Regions from separate parts of the Brevibacillus sp. AG162 genome, predicted to be linked through region 3. Evidence: riboswitches for the same ligand, from Rfam matches in the RefSeq annotation. Region 3 holds a riboswitch; each other region holds the start of a gene.

Region 1 (3,278 bases), on a different contig from region 3:
AAAGTCATTGTCGAGCCTGTGAAGCCAACAGACGACGATGAAGACGATGATGATGACAAAAAGAAAAAAGAAAAAGGGAAGCAGAAAGATAAGCATCCCAACGGCAACGCGTATGGCTATTGGAAAAAGCACGGTAAGGAATGGAATGACGACAGAGATGATGACAATGACGACCACGATGATGACGACGATGACGATCGTGACGACGACAGAGACTAGTCTCTGTCGTTAAGGCCGCTGCTTGTAAGTCTCGACGTACTCCACCAATTGTCTGATGTAATCCCCCAGAATGGGGATCGAAAGAAATTGCGTTAAGAGGGAGCCGAGGAAAGCCAAAACGATAGCAGTACCAATCGTCAATCCCAGACCCCGGGCAAGACCTGCGAGGAAATTGATCCAGAGCAGCTTGCGCGGGGCTGTGTAATTTTGGATCACATCTGCTAGTCGGATATCTTCCAGGAACATCGCAATTTTATGCATCCGCTCATTTACCTTCCGAACTTCCTGAAGCTCTTCAAGAACTTGATCAATTTGCTGCATAAGGCGATCTGTAGGCGACAAGCTGTCCATCCCCTTCCATCATTCGGTATCGTTACCTACCAGTCTAGGGAAAAAGACAACCAGAATCAAGGTGAAGAGGAAACGTTTGCCTATCAGCTATACGAAGGGTACAATGAACGTACAAAACGTTTGTTAGGAGGCTTTGAAATGGCTGAAACTGTTTCCCAATCTCTTTCCGAAGATTTATTCAAGCTCTTGCAAAAGGAGCGTTTTGTTACCTTGGGCACAGTAGACCATGAGTCAGGGGCACCATCGCTCAGCTCCTTGTCCTGGACGTATGCTGTCAGCGCCGATACGATTCGTTTTGCTGTGGATAATCGCTCGCGTATTTTGGCTAATATTGCGAAGGAACCACAAGTTGTTCTGCATTTGATCGGTGCTGGCTCATCTTTTGCCATTAATGGTCGTGCTGTCGTCAAAACAGACCGACTGGAAGGTGTTCCGCTCAAGCTGGCCATGGCGGAAATCAAAATTGAGGCCGTTCGTGATATTATGTTTTACGGTTCCCGTATTTCCGTAGAACCACAGTATGAAAAGACGTATGACAAAAACGCGGCAGCGAAGCTGGACAATCAAGTTATGACCGCCTTGAAAGAGGCAAACTAACAGGTGGAAATAAATTGTTGACAAGAATCCTGCCGATCCTTTAGTATTAGGGTCAATCGAATTGAATAGCAATCTTCTTATCCAGAGCGGCGGAGGGACTGGCCCGATGATGCCCGGCAACCAATCACCTGTATTGAACAGGGAGATAATGGTGCTAATTCCTGCAGAGTTATCAAACTCTGAAAGATGAGAAGGATTTGCTTACGGTGACGTAAACAAAGCCTTCTTTCAGAGGAAAGAGGGCTTTTTTGATGCCCTCGTACACTATTGGAGGGAGAGAAACAGACATGAAATTGGAAACGAAATTGATTCAGGCGGGAGTAGGCAGAGACGAAAAAACAGGGGCGGTGAGCTTTCCTGTTTACTATGCAACGGCTTATCGCCATCCTGCCTTGGGCCAGAGCACTGGATATGATTATACGCGTACAGCTAATCCTACTCGCACCATTTTGGAGGAGACCATCGCTGAAGCGGAATCAGGAGATACAGGATTCGCTTGCGCCTCAGGAATGGCTGCTGTTCATACCGTCATGGGCTTGTTTTCCCAAGGGGATCATCTGATCGTGTCACTCGATCTGTACGGGGGAACCTATCGATTGTTCGAGCAAGTGCTCTCTCGTTACGGTCTGACGTTTTCGTACGTGGATTTGCGTGACATTGGTGCACTCAAAAATGCGATTCGTCCAGATACAAAAGCCATCTTCGTCGAGACACCAACCAATCCGCTCATGCAGATTACCGATATTCGAGCAGTAGCGCTTTTGGCGAAACAGCACGGGCTTCTTACGATTGTAGACAACACATTCTTAACCCCGTATTGTCAACGCCCACTTGAGCTTGGTGCAGATATTGTCTTACATAGTGCAACCAAGTATTTGGCAGGACATAACGATGTGCTGGCTGGCCTCATCGTAACAAAAGGGGAAGAGTTATCGGAAAAAATACGGTTTTTGCACAATTCAATCGGTGCTGTACTCGGACCGCAAGATTGCTGGCTTCTCGTTCGCGGGATGAAAACACTGGCATTGCGGATGGAGCGTCATCAATCCAATGCCTTGATTGTAGCGGAAAAGCTGCGTGAGCATCCGGCAGTGGCGGAGGTATTTTATCCAGGTCTGCCAGAGCATCCGGGGCATGAGATCCAGGTGAATCAAGCGACTGGGCATAGTGGAATGGTATCGTTCCGCGTGCGCGCTGCTGAGCAGGTGGGATTGTTCCTGCAAAATCTGCAAATCGTGTCCTTTGCGGAAAGTCTGGGTGGTGTAGAGTCATTGTGTACGTATCCGGCGACGCAGACTCACGCCGATATCCCGCAAGAAGTCAGAGAGCATGTCGGTGTTTGTGATCGATTGTTGCGACTGTCGGTTGGCATCGAGCATCCAGATGATGTCGTAGCCGATTTGTTTCAGGCCTTGAATGCTAGTTTGGTCGTAGGGGGGAGTGTACGATGAATTTTGCAACCAAGATCCTCCACGGTTCGACTTGCATTGACCCGTTCACAGGTGCGTCGTCGGTTCCAATTTATCAAGCTTCGACGTTTCATCAGGCTGATATCGATCAGCCAGCTACATTCGATTATGCCAGATCAGGTAATCCGACGAGGCAGGCTTTGGAGGAAGCCATTGCGTCTCTGGAGGGAGGCGCACGCGGTTTCGCGTTCTCATCTGGCATGGCTGCCATTTCCAGCGTGTTCATGCTGTTTTCAGCCGGAGACCATGTTATCGTGGCGGAAGATGTATACGGTGGCACGTTTCGGTTTTTGACCAAGGTATTGTCGAGAATGGGCATCTCCGTTACATTCGTGGATGCGACAGATACAGAAGCTGTTCGTGCGGCCATTACACCGGCGACGAAAGGGGTTTACCTGGAGACCCCCTCCAATCCCACCTTAAAGGTGACCGATATTGCAGCGGTTTCACGTATCGGGAAGGAGCACGGCTTGCTCGTCATTGTCGACAATACATTCCTTACCCCGTATTACCAGCGTCCATTGGAACTTGGCGCAGATGTGGTCATTCATAGTGCAACGAAGTTTATCGGAGGGCATAGCGACGTCGTGGCAGGTCTGGCCGTGACTAGAGAGGCTGGGTTAGGAGAGCAGCTCTACTTTA
Region 2 (3,278 bases), on a different contig from region 3:
TTCGGCATACAAGTGGATGACTCGACCTATAGAGAGAGTGAGAGTAACAGTGACGGACGCAAGGAATACGTCTGGAATGATAAAAATGACAAGTATATCGGCGTAGAAGTCCTTGCAGAAACAGGCAGTGTCGTCGGGCTGGGAACACCGCGTTCTAATACAGCAGTGACAGTCAAACGCGAGCAAGCGGAAGAGGCTGCACTCGCCTTTCTGCATAAATACGTCGATCCAGGCGTAAAAGAAGTGCAGTTGGCACAAGTTATACAGCCAGGCGAAGCGAATCCTGTGTCATCGGGCGAATGGGAATTCAGATATTTCATCAGCAAGGATGGCATTCCTGTACAGGATCGAGCGCAAAAAGCGGCTTATTCGGTAACAGTCGATCCGTCTTCTGGCAAAGTGACAATGTTTCACAACTACAGAGAGACACACAAGGTGGTGGAGCTTCCAGCATCCGACCAGATCGTTTCGAAAGACAAGGCTGTTGAAGTGTATTTACGCGTCATGCCTTTGAAGCTGGTCTATTTGATGAAAGATGTGGATGGGCGAAAATTATCTCAACCAAAGCTGGCGTATGTGCCGTGGAGTGACGAAAAGCTGGCGCTTAAATATATTACTCTGGATGCCGTGACAGGCAAGATCATCACCAAATAACAAGAAAAAAAGGCTATCCCGCAGCCATTCCTCATGGCTTTTGGGATAGCCTTTTTTACACACTTATCTAACAGTCGTCACACGAACACCCAATAATTACCAACAGGATAAACAGCACGAGCACGATTGCGAAGCAGTCACCGAAGAATCCGTTTCCGCAGTAAGATGTACTCATCTTTGTTTCCCCTCCTTTCCGTTATACTCCAGTCTATACACGAATGCCGATATTGGACTGGGCGGATGCCCAGCTTAGACAAAAATGGGCGCGAAAGAGAAGAGGTTCAGCAAAAAATAGACAATTCACAATTGACGGGGAGACAAAGGGGGTGTTAAGATACTTGCAAACATTCAAGACATTTCGTAAAACAACTAAATGACAAGTGTACGACTCTTATCCAGAGAGGCAGAGGGACTGGCCTGATGAAGCCTCGGCAACCGGTAAAAATCCGGTGCCAATTCCAGCAAAGCTACGTGCTTTGAAAGATAAGAGGATGTCTCAGGCGTTAACGTATCTGCTGACAAATCCTCTTCTTTCAAAGAAGAGGATTTTTTTGTTTACCCAATTACGGAGAATAAGCCGATGCAAGGGAGAAAAGGGGCACGTCAATGAAACCAACTTTTCGCGAACAGCTTTCCCGGAAAATTCTGATTCTGGACGGTGCAATGGGCACCATGCTTCAACAGGCGAACCTGACTGCCGATGATTTCGGCGGTGAAGCCTATGATGGCTGTAATGAACTTCTGAACCTGACAAGACCAGATGTGATCCGTTCGATTCACGAGAAATATTTAGAGGCGGGCGCAGACATCGTCGAGACAAATACGTTTGGTGCTGCTTCCATCGTTTTGGCCGAGTACGATGTGCCAGAGAAAGACCTTGAGATCAATATAGCGGCAGCTCGCTTGGCCAGAGAAGCGGTGGATGCCTATTCCACGGAGGAGTGGCCGCGTTATGTAGCAGGTGCAATGGGACCGACGACCAAAACCCTTTCGTTGACAGGCGGTGTCACTTTCGAAGAACTGGTCGAGGCGTATTATCGTCAGGCAAAAGGTCTGATTATCGGTGGCTCCGATGTTCTTCTTTTGGAAACCTCGCAAGATACGTTGAACGTCAAGGCTGGCGGAATCGGGATTCGCAAAGCTTTTGAAGAGCTTGGGCAGGAGCTCCCCATGATGCTGTCAGGTACGATTGAGCCGATGGGCACAACGCTGGCGGGCCAAAACATCGAGGCGTTTTACATCTCCTTGGAGCATATAAAGCCAGTCTCTATTGGTCTGAATTGTGCGACAGGACCAGAGTTCATGCGTGATCATCTGCGGACACTGTCTGGAATAGCCCAATGTGCGGTCAGCTGTTATCCGAACGCAGGCTTGCCAGACGAGAACGGCCATTACCATGAAACGCCACAGGGACTCGCTTCGAAAATGCGGGCGTTCGCTGAACAGGGCTGGATAAACGTCGCTGGCGGTTGCTGTGGAACAACACCAGCCCATATTCAAGCGATGGCAGAAGCCTTGAAAGACTGCAAGCCGCGCAGTGCAGATGTAGAACCGCTGAGCGCGGTCTCCGGGATTGAGGTCGTTTACGTCGAAGATGATAATCGTCCCCTGCTGGTAGGGGAGAGGACCAATGTCATCGGTTCCAAAAAATTCCGTGATCTGATTGCAGCTGGTCACTATGAAGAAGCATCTGATATTGCCCGGGCCCAAGTGAAGCGCGGCGCACATGTCATCGATATATGCTTGGCTGACCCCGACCGTGATGAATACGAAGATATGGAAAAATTCCTACAGTTCATCGTGAAAAAAGTAAAAGCGCCCCTCATGATCGACTCGACAGATGCCAAGGTCATGGAGCTGGGACTTCGCTATTCGCAAGGGAAGGCCATTCTCAACTCGATCAACCTGGAAGACGGGTTGGAGCGTTTTGAGGAAGTGGCGCCGCTTATTCACAAATTCGGTGCCGCTGTTGTCGTCGGAACGATCGAGGAAGCGGGTATGGCTGTCACTCGCGAAAAGAAGCTGGAGGTCGCGCAGCGCTCATACGACATTCTCGTCAACCAGTATGGAATTAAGCCACAGGATATTATTTTCGATCCACTCGTCTTTCCAGTAGGGACAGGGGATGAACAATACATTGGCTCTGCAAAGGAAACGGTAGAAGGCATTCGTTTGATCAAACAGGCGATGCCTGCTTGCAAGACGATCCTGGGTGTCAGTAACGTTTCCTTCGGCTTGCCTCCTGCGGGTCGGGAAGTGCTGAATGCGGTCTTCTTGTACCACACCACTCTCGCAGGGCTTGATTACGCCATCGTCAACACGGAAAAGCTGGAGCGCTACGCTTCGATTCCAGAAAACGAGAGAAAGCTGGCAGAAGCCCTACTATTCGAGACAAATGATGAGACATTGGCGGCCTTCACCGAATTTTATCGCCAAAAGAAAAAGGAAGTCCGCGTGGAAGTCTCCTCGTTAACGCTCGAAGAACGCTTGGCTCGTTATGTAGTCGAAGGCTCCAAGGATGGTCTGGTGGAAGACCTGAAGCTGGCTCTGGATAAATACACACCGCTCGAGATCATCAACGGTCCGCTGATGACAGGGATGGAAGAGGTCGGTCGCTTGTTCAA
Region 3 (3,278 bases):
AGTACGCGTGTCACGGCAGGCTCAGGGAGATAGTTCGATCCTGTCGCATACTCCACCAAGGCTTCCGGGTTAAGCTTTGCTAGCTTGTTTTGCTTTTGCGACCAATCCCGTTCTAGCATGCGAACGATTTCTTCCTCATGCGGCTTGATATGAGTGGTATACCAGCCTTCCATCAATCGGAGAATATGACCTCGCAGCTCTTCTGCATCCACGGAAGTCATATGTCCGATATACGATTCAAAAAAGAGGTGCGCGCGGCACGCTTTCTGCAAAGCGGCGCAAGCGTCTTTGCTTCCTCGTGCAGCATTCCGCCGTGCATCCTGCATGTTTTCACCTAGATAAGGGAGGGCCTCGTATCGGAGCTGTTCTGTTGAGAGCTCTCTGACATACGAGAGAAAGGAATCCAGATCAGCGAAAGGGCAAAGATCGAGCAGTTGCAAAAGCGTCTTCCACGTATTGTGCTCCTTCGCATAGTCGACCTCTTGCCGTACAGAAGGGGACAGCTCGTCCAACAGTTGACGCCAGTAGGCAGGAGGGTGTTCCATCGTGTGATGCAATTGATCGTAGGTAGCGGCAGCGATTCCCAAGGAAGCTTCGAATAAAGGAGAGTACGTGACCTCCACCCGATAAGTTGTTCGTTCACTGCCAATGTTCAAAATTTTCATGTGACCATCCTTCCAAAATTTGTACATGATTATGTATTTTATAAATTCCGAATGTAAAATTCAATATTTTTCGAACGAAAATAGAAAAGGAAAAGAAGAATCACCAATCTCTATCCGAAGAGATCACGTGATTCTTCTGTCCTGTCAAAGGTATGGCTAGCCTACCGTGGATAATTTCGACGCACGCTGCAGCGCTTGCTCCAAATCAGAAATGATATCGTCGATCGACTCTGTGCCGACGGAGAGGCGAATAAGTCCCGGGGTCACTCCGGCGGCTGCCTGCTCTTCTTCCGTCATCTGCTGATGTGTTGTGCTCGCTGGATGAATGATGAGTGACTTGGAGTCCCCTACATTTGCGAGATGGGAGAACAGCTTCACTGACTCGATCAATGTTTTTCCTGCCTCAACGCCACCGCGAATTCCAAATGTCAGGATCGCGCCAGCACCTTTTGGAAAATATTTTTGTGCCAATTCATGCTGAGAGTCTGATTCCAGTCCCGGATAATTCACCCACTCTACAGCAGAGTGATTGGCGAGGAACTGGGCTACTGCCAAGGCGTTCTGGCTATGCCGCTCGATGCGCAGATGCAAGGTTTCTAATCCTTGCAGGAACAAGAACGAGTTGATCGGAGCGACGGCAGCGCCGATATCGCGCTGGAGCTGGACGCGTGCCTTGATAATATAGGCGAGTGGACCAACAGCTTCTGTATAGACGACACCATGGTAGCTTGGATCTGGTGTAGTCAAGCCAGGGAATTTCCCGTTGTTCCAGTCGAATTTTCCTGAGTCTACGATGATACCGCCAATGGCTGTTCCGTGGCCGCCGATGAATTTGGTGGTGGAGTGCACGACAATATCGGCCCCGTGCTCAAAAGGACGGCACAAAATCGGAGTCGCGAAGGTGTTGTCTACGATTAAAGGTACGCCATTTTCGTGGGCAATATCGGCGATGGCCTCAATATCGGCGACATCAATGCGCGGATTGCCGATTGTCTCGCAAAACACGGCTTTTGTCTTTTCATTGATAGAGGCACGGAAATTTTCCGGATTGGATTGATCAGCAAAATGAACCTTGATACCGAGGCGGGGAAGCGTGTGAGCGAACAGGTTGTAGGTACCGCCGTAGAGGCTGCTGGAAGCAACAATCTCGTCTCCTGCATGCGCAATATTCAAGATGGCGAATGTAATGGCAGCTTGCCCGGATGCGGTCGCGAGTGCACCAACACCACCTTCGAGCAGGGCAACACGCTTCTCAAACACATCCTGCGTCGGATTCATGATGCGTGTATAGATATTCCCAAACTCTTTTAAGCCAAACAGATTCGCTGCATGCTCTGTATCGCGGAAAACATAGGAGGTCGTCTGATAGATCGGAACAGCACGTGAGCCTGTTACAGGGTCAACCTCCTGCCCGCCGTGAACCGCAAGTGTTTCTGGCTTCCATTGTTGTTGATCGGACATGTCCATCTCTCCTTTTACTATGGAAATCGGCTAATAAAAAAACGGAGCATTCTCCTGAGAAGAAGAAGGGCTCCGATCATGCACGGGCTTTTGTTCATCTCTCAGAATCACTGGATTCTGCAGGAATTGGCACCATGCAGCTAGTTTGCTGGTTGCCGGGTTTCGTAGGGCCTGTCCCTCCACCGCTCTTGATGATAATGATTGTTGTCGTAATTGTATGAAAATAAAACCTCGCTGTCAATGTGAAATATACAGTTATCGGGGAGGATTTTGTGTATATATGGATGAAAGGTGTTCACTCATGCCATTAATTTGTAACGGTTTTGTCTCAAGCTGTTCACATCCCGTGTGGCTACTGCCGCAGCGAAATGGGAGATAATGGTAGAAAATAGGGAGCAAGAGCGCATAGGTGAAGCCAGGTGCTCTTCGCGTTAGAAAAGTAAAAAAGCGTGTGATATCATGGAGGTGGTTACAACTGATCTGATCGTACATATAGGAGGATAAATAGCGATGAGCCATGGAGTAAAAGAAATTACACCACAAGAGCTGTTGGAAAAGCTGGAAGCCAAAGAGGAACTGCAAGTCATTGATGTACGCGAAGTCGATGAGTGGAATGCAGGTCACATCAAAGAGGCAAAGCTGATCCCACTCGGCTTTTTGCCGCACCGTATCGATGAGCTGGATAAGAACATTCCGATTGTGATGGTTTGCCGCAGTGGTGCCAGAAGCAATACAGCTACAGAGTATTTGAGTGCACAAGGGTATGACGTGGCGAATATGGTTGGCGGCATGCTCGCATGGCCAGGTGAAGTGGAACAGTAAGATGGTAAAGAAACAGTGTGAATGCCTCCCGCGTGAATCAGGAGGCATCACGCATGGGACAAGCAGGGAGGAAGCAACCCATGAGTGAAGGAACACAATTGCAGCAGGAATCTGCGATGAAGAAACATTGGTTTCCTGTATTAGCTGGTATTATCATTTTGGCTATCGTCGGAGTATTTGGTTATAAGTACATGACACAAGAAAAGATCGAAGTGTTGAAGCCCATCGCAGACTTCACCTTGGACAACAGTGACGGAACAACCTATACATTTAATGAAAGTGCTGGCAAGGTAAGACTGGTGGAGTTTATGTTTACCAAGTGCCCGGATA

Evidence for each region. A riboswitch is a leader RNA that binds a small molecule or an ion and turns the genes downstream of it on or off. The one in region 3 is predicted to bind S-adenosylmethionine.
Region 1: linked by a shared signal. The riboswitch ahead of FB479_RS01245 (aminotransferase class I/II-fold pyridoxal phosphate-dependent enzyme) and the one ahead of FB479_RS26300 (homocysteine synthase) in region 3 are both predicted to bind S-adenosylmethionine.
Region 2: linked by a shared signal. The riboswitch ahead of metH (methionine synthase) and the one ahead of FB479_RS26300 (homocysteine synthase) in region 3 are both predicted to bind S-adenosylmethionine.

Annotation. Positions count from the first base shown of each region.
Region 1 is NZ_VFNO01000001.1:273,859-277,136, forward strand. It holds gene FB479_RS01230 (hypothetical protein) at 1-219, shown strand, start outside; gene FB479_RS01235 (DUF5665 domain-containing protein) at 229-570, opposite strand; gene FB479_RS01240 (pyridoxamine 5'-phosphate oxidase family protein) at 709-1,167, shown strand; SAM riboswitch class I at 1,242-1,360, shown strand; gene FB479_RS01245 (aminotransferase class I/II-fold pyridoxal phosphate-dependent enzyme) at 1,455-2,618, shown strand; gene FB479_RS01250 (trans-sulfuration enzyme family protein) at 2,615-3,278, shown strand, end outside.
Region 2 is NZ_VFNO01000003.1:121,191-124,468, forward strand. It holds gene FB479_RS10405 (YcdB/YcdC domain-containing protein) at 1-654, shown strand, start outside; gene FB479_RS10410 (YjcZ family sporulation protein) at 722-829, opposite strand; SAM riboswitch class I at 1,043-1,144, shown strand; gene metH (methionine synthase) at 1,261-3,278, shown strand, end outside.
Region 3 is NZ_VFNO01000012.1:77,665-80,942, reverse strand. It holds gene FB479_RS26305 (ArsR/SmtB family transcription factor) at 1-665, opposite strand, end outside; gene FB479_RS26300 (homocysteine synthase) at 822-2,126, opposite strand; SAM riboswitch class I at 2,218-2,324, opposite strand; gene FB479_RS26295 (rhodanese-like domain-containing protein) at 2,637-2,948, shown strand; gene FB479_RS26290 (SCO family protein) at 3,029-3,278, shown strand, end outside.